Regions from separate parts of the Melissococcus plutonius ATCC 35311 genome, predicted to be linked through region 2. Evidence: a T-box and tRNA genes for the amino acid it is inferred to sense, from the RefSeq annotation. Region 2 holds a T-box; the other holds one or more tRNA genes.
The links. A T-box is a leader RNA that pairs with one kind of tRNA and senses whether it is charged. The one in region 2 lies ahead of leuS (leucine--tRNA ligase), so its partner is inferred to be a tRNA-Leu.
Positions count from the first base shown of each region.

Region 1: it encodes a tRNA-Leu, which carries the amino acid that the T-box ahead of leuS (leucine--tRNA ligase) is inferred to sense. The anticodon was not compared.

Region 1 covers NC_015516.1:1,356,039-1,359,473, reverse strand. The annotation lists gene MPTP_RS05750 (Tex family protein) at 1-734, shown strand, start outside; gene MPTP_RS05745 (SprT family protein) at 731-1,210, shown strand; tRNA gene MPTP_RS09595 (tRNA-Leu) at 1,458-1,540, shown strand; tRNA gene MPTP_RS05740 (tRNA-Leu) at 1,644-1,727, shown strand; gene apf (aggregation-promoting factor) at 2,075-2,632, shown strand; partial or broken gene pbp4 (penicillin-binding protein PBP4(5)) at 3,114-3,435, shown strand, end outside.
Region 2 covers NC_015516.1:1,713,589-1,717,023, forward strand. The annotation lists gene leuS (leucine--tRNA ligase) at 1-1,807, opposite strand, end outside; T-box leader at 2,033-2,264, opposite strand; gene MPTP_RS07470 (LysM peptidoglycan-binding domain-containing protein) at 2,328-3,435, opposite strand, start outside.

The DNA.
Region 1 (3,435 bases), 360 kb from region 2:
CAGTAGTTAATCAGGTAGGTATTGATATCAACACAGCAAGTCCACAGTTACTACAATATATCTCAGGTTTAAATAAAACAACAGCAAAAAATTTGGTCACCTATCGAGATGAAAATGGTGCTTTTATGGCACGTGATGAAGTTAAAAAGGTGCCTCGTTTAGGACCTAAAGCCTACGAACAAGCGATTGGTTTTTTAAGAATTCCAAATGGTAAAAATATTTTAGACAATACGGGCATTCATCCAGAAAGTTATCCGATTGCTAAAGAAATTATAACGCTTGCTAATACTACTTTAAAAGAATTAGGCAGTCAACAAACTAATGATCAATTGAAACAACTGTCTGTAGAAGAGTTGTCAAAGACAGTTGATGTAGGAATTGAAACTCTAAAAGACATCATTAAAGCTTTAATTCAACCTGGTCGTGATATGCGTGATGAGATGCCTGCACCGCTTCTAAGAAAGGATGTTCTTTCAATGGAAGATTTGAAACCTGGAATGGAATTAGAAGGAACGGTAAGAAATGTCATTGACTTTGGTGCATTTGTTGACATTGGTGTCAAACAAGATGGGTTGGTTCATATTTCAAAAATGAGTACAAAATTCGTTAAACATCCAACAGATATTGTTTCTGTGGGTGATATTGTAACAGTTTGGGTGGAAGAAGTCGATTTGAAAAAAGCAAGAATTAGTTTAACAATGCTACCACAGACAAGAAGAAATGAAAACGAATGATAACAAAAGAAAAAATTATCACAAATGAACCATTGCAATTATTAGTGGAAAAAATATCAAATGAATCATTCAATCAATCTTTTTCACATATGGCTTCATTTAATTATAGATTAAAAACAACAGGCGGACGTTATTATCTGGCTTCCCATAATTTAGAGTTTAATCCTAAAATTATTGATCGGTATGGTATTGATGAATTAATAAAAGTGATTAAGCATGAACTTTGTCATTACCATTTGCACCTGGCTGGAAAAGGATATAAGCATAAAGATAAGGAATTTAAACGTTTATTAAAGCAAACAGGGGGAAGTCGCTTTGTTCCTCCATTAATAGACGAAAAAGCAAAATCTCTTCATCATTATGAATGTGAGCAATGCCGAACAACATTTTTAAGAAAACGTAAATTGAACACTGAACGTTTTGTTTGTGGGAAATGTGGTGGACATTTAATTTTGCGCCAAAATGAATTTAGTTAAAATTAATGAATTAAGATAGGTAGATGAATGTCATAAATTATTGAAAGAAAAATTAATTTATGACGTTCGACTATTTTAATCTTTTTCAAATTCCTAAAAAGATAATTTTAAGATTTTCTATTTATTCTAACAGACTGTTCATTGACATTTTTTTTATTCTATATTACCATTGTTAAAGTAGTAAGCGGTATTTGTTATTTTTTTTAAAAAATACAGCTACAAATTTACCCCTATATAGAGTATTTTAGCGGATGTGATGGAAAGGCAGACATGCAAGATTGAGGGTCTTGTGAGCATTAGCTCGTGTGGGTTCAAATCCCATCGTCCGCATTTATATGATTTTTTATCAGAAAATTGTTGTCTTAGTACCAAATGAAAATGATAGAGAGAGTTATTTTTATAAATAGCCGATAATATTCTTAGTTTTCTATTTGCGGTCATGGCGGAATTGGCAGACGCGCTAGCTTCAGGCGCTAGTGGTAGAAATACCGTGGAAGTTCGAATCTTCTTGGCCGCATTGTGTGTAAAACGTGTCTTTCTCTAAATTATGGCTGATGATTTAAATAATTTTTCTATACCTAAAAATTTATTTTTGCTATTAAAAATAAATTTTTAGGTATTTTTATTTTTGTCTTTGATTGAACTACTTATTTAAAATTACTAAATAGTTATCTAATTATTAGTTATTTAAAATCTAATAGTATAAAATAAAAAACAGTTTTTTACAGAAATGAAATTAGAATGTAACAAAAGATACAAGTTGTTATGGTAAAAATACCCATGTAATACAAATAAATGATAAAGTATTCCTTGTCGTTGATAGCGGCGAATAATAAATTACTTAAAAGGGGATTACACATTTATATGAAATCACTAAAAACAATTTTATTAGGAACTACGCTAGCAGCAGGAATCGGATTAAGTCTTGGAGCAGGAAATGTTCATGCAGACAGTTTATATAAAGTACAAGCAGGAGATACATTATCAAGTATTGCTGCAAAAAACCATACAAATGTACAAGAAGTTGCAAACAAAAATCAAATTTCAAATATAAATATGATTTATGAAGGTCAACAATTACAAATTAAAACGGTAGATTCAGCTGTAGCTACACCAAAAACTATGCAGGCAACACCAGTTGCTCAACCAGCATCAACGGTACAAAAACAAGCACCAGCTCAAACAAGTGCGCCAACGAGCGATTCAAATTCAGCAAAAGAATGGATTGCACAAAGAGAATCAAGTGGCTCATACAATGCAACAAATGGGAAATACATAGGTCGATATCAATTAGATGCTTCATACTTAAAAGGTGATTATTCACCTGCAAACCAAGAAAAAGTTGCTGAAAACTATGTTTCAGAACGTTATGGTTCTTGGGAACAAGCAAAAACTTTCTGGATGAATAATGGTTGGTACTAAAAAGTTTCTTTTTCAGTAAAATCATTGTTTAAAACAGAAAAAACAGCAGAACGAAATTCGTTCTGCTGTTTTTTTGTTTCTTTGAATGATTCATTTAAAGTAATCTAATAATAGATTAAAAATCTAAATTAAATAATTAGAGAGTAAAATATTATCACTTTTAATTTTTTTTAATCAACTAGCTGTTTATGGTAATTAGCTTTTTAATTAAGTTTAGTATTGACCAATTTAATAAACTATAGGAAGATTGATAGGTAGTTTGTTATTATAATTTCAGTAGGTCCTATAGCTGATCAACTAAATTTTTTATAGTTTTTTATTATACAATTCAGTAATTATATTAATTAGGATAAAAATTCTTAATAAAAAACTTATTTATTTTTTATTGAAAAAAATAGTAATGAAAATTTTATAGTTGAAGTTCATAGTTCAAGTTCAATAAAGAAAGACTACATATGTATGATGAAGAGGAGTTTAGGAAATGGAAATGAGAAGGCAACCAAAAAACAATCACAAACAAAGCATAATCTTAGGAATAATGATAGGTGTCATTATTTTAGGAATTGGTGGTTATTTTGCTTATAATAGTTGGCATCAAAAACAAGAACAGCAAGCGGCTGAAAAGGTAGCAAGTAACTTTTTACAAGCAATAAAAAAACAAAAATTCAATCAACTAGCAAAATTTCTTCAAGAAGAATCTTTAAGCAAAAATGGGTATACTGTTCAATCTATGCAAAAGAAGTATCAAACAATTTTCACTGGCATACAAGCACAGGATATCAAAAGTCAAAATATTTCAATCG
Region 2 (3,435 bases):
CATATAGCCTTAAAGTATCTGCTCCATATTTTTCGATAACATCATCCGGATTTACAACATTACCACGAGACTTGGACATTTTTTCATTGTTTTTGCCTAAAATCATACCTTGGTTATAAAGTTTCTGGAAAGGCTCTTTTGTAGGAACAACACCAAGATCATACAGGAACTTATGCCAAAAACGGGCATATAATAAATGAAGAACTGCATGTTCTGCTCCACCTATATAAATATCGACAGGCAGCCAACGTTCCAATGCTTCATAACTAGCAATTTTCTCCTTATTATAGGGATCGATAAATCGCAAATAATACCAAGAACTACCAGCCCATTGAGGCATTGTATTAGTTTCTCTTTTTCCTTTTTTACCTGTCTTTGGATCAATAACATTAATCCAATCTTCAATATTGGCTAATGGAGACTCTCCTGTTCCACTTGGATGAATATCTGTTACTTTTGGTAGGCATAGAGGCAATTCAGATTCAGGAACTACACTTGTTGTTCCATCTTCCCAATGAATAATGGGAATTGGTTCCCCCCAATAACGCTGACGAGAAAAAAGCCAATCTCGCAAACGATAACTTACTTTCTTTTCACCCACCTTATGTTCTTCTAACCAACCAATCATAGTTGAAATAGCAGTTTCTTTATCCAAACCATCTAAAAATCCTGAATTGATATGTCTACCATTACCTGTATAGGCTTCTTCTTCGACATTACCACCATCAATTACCGGTAAGATTTCCAAATTAAAAGTTTTGGCAAAGGCATAATCTCGTTCATCGTGAGCAGGCACTGCCATAATTGCGCCAGTTCCATAAGAAGAAAGCACATAATCAGAAATCCAAATAGGAATTTTTTTATTATTTACTGGATTAATCGCATAAGCTCCTGTAAATACTCCTGTTTTCTCTTTTGCTAATTCTGTACGCATTAAGTCAGATTTTTTAGCAGCTTCAGCCACATATTTCTCTACCATTTTTTGTTGTTTAGGTATTGTAATTTCTTTTACTAACTTATGTTCAGGAGCCAAAACAGTATAGGTAGCTCCAAAAAGTGTATCTGCACGTGTTGTAAATACTGTAAAAGCTTGTTCTATTCCAGCTACCTGAAATGTTATATTCGCTCCCTCTGAGCGACCAATCCAGTTTCTTTGCATATCTTTAATATTTTCTGGCCAATCAACTAGGTCTAAATCCTTCAGTAATCGGTCTGCATAAGCAGTAATTTTTAACATCCATTGCCGCATTGGTTTACGAATAACATCATAGCCGCCACGTTCACTTTTCCCATCAATTACTTCTTCGTTTGAAATCACTGTTCCCAACTCAGGTACCCAATTAACAGCTACTTCTGCTTCATAGGCTAATCCTTTTTCGTATAACTTTGTAAAAATCCATTGTGTCCATTTATAATAATCAGGATTTGTGGTACTAATTTCGCGATTCCAATCATAGCTAAATCCTAATGAATTGATTTGTCGCTTAAATGTTTCAATATTTTCTTTTGTAAATACTTCTGGATCATTTTCTGTATCTAATGCATATTGTTCAGCAGGTAGTCCAAAAGCATCCCAGCCCATCGGATGAAGAACATTGTATCCCTGACTACGTTTCATTCTTGAAAGAATATCGGTAGCCGTATATCCTTCTGGATGTCCTACATGTAATCCCTTGCCAGATGGATAAGGAAACATATCTAATGCATAAAATTTTTCTCGATCCGGTTCTTCTTTTGTTATAAATGTATTATTCATTGCCCAATAGTTTTGCCATTTTTTTTCAATTTTTTTATGATCATATCCCATTTACTTTCCTCCTATAATTATCATTTTTAAAATGCTACAAATTTACTATAAAATAATCGATCTTTTAGGTATTATTGACTAGCTAGTTTTATGATAATCTAATGAACAAGCTCTGAAAGAGACAAGAAAGGAAGAATAAAAATAATAAACTATTTTTCTATTCTAAACCAATCATTATTTTAATCATTTGCATAAAAATCAAAAAACGTCCTATGAAATTAACTTTCATAGGACGTTGATCACGTGGTACCACCTAAATTTATTAATAATGCAAAATTATTATTAATCTCAAACGTGCTAACGATCGTCACCGGTTTTACTTACTAGCACTATAATAAAAGTAGCACGTTCAGTAAAACAACTCAAAGGTGAGTTCAAAAGTCTTCGTGTGTATTCACACCAACCATACACTCTCTTAAACGAGATTCTTTCTACTATTCCTTTTCCCAGCTTTATAATTGATTAACAATTTTTATAATTATTAGAGTAACAGAGTTTAACGATAAATTCAATCATTTAATCATGAAACTTTTAATACCTGTCCAATATAAATAATATCACCTGTCAAGTTATTTAATTGTTTAAGACGTTGAACAGAGGTACCATATTTCATAGCTATTCCCCATAAAGAATCTCCTGAAACCACTGTATATGTCTTATTCGATGAATGATTACCAGAATTACCAGCATTACTACCAGCAGAATTGCCTTTTTTCACAATTAAGCGTTGACCTGGATAAATCAAGTCTCCTTGAATGGCATTCCATTGGCGTAAATTTGCTACACTAATGCCATATCTATTGGCTATTGCCCACAAGGAATCTCCAGCTCTTACTGTATAGTAAGTTGTTGTTGTATTTCCAGTATTGTCTGGATTAGGCTTTGGATTAGGCTTTGGATTAGGTTTTGTATTGCCATTGTTTCCTGAATTAGAACTTCCTTTTTTTACAAGTAAACGTTGACCAATATAAATAGTATCACCTGATAGATGATTCCAACTTTTTATTGTTGCAATGCTCGTTCCATATTTCATTGAAAGAGCCCATAAAGAATCACCAGCGACAACTGTATGATAGGTATCTTGCTTAGAAGCCCCACCTGCATTGCCATTATTTCCTGTATTTCCACTTGGTGGATTAGGTTTCGTTCCTGAAGTTGTATCATATTTTGTTAAATTATAGTTTGTAATCAAATTATTCAATTTAGTGTTATAAGTTGGATCGGTTGCATAACGCCCCGTTAACCAAGCTGTTGCATCTTGATAACTTTTCGTATTACTTTTCCATGTTCCAGAATAATAGTAAACGCCAGCCTGAAAAGAAGTATTTTTTAATACATAAGCGTTATCTGCAAAGGATTCTCTGAAAGAAGGATACTTTCTGAAAGGTTCTTTTTTAACCACCCATTGACCATTAATATATTCCCAGGTATCCATATAAACAGATTGTCCCTGATAATTTCCCTTAATACCGAATAAATTGTAATTTGGTGCTTGAGAAAGAGCACTTGATCCCCAGCCACTTTCAAGAATTGCTTGAGCAATCATTACAGAAGCATATAAATCATTGGCATCAGCTACTGGTTTAGCGTAGGCAGAAATTTCATTGATATAGGCAGATGGATCAACA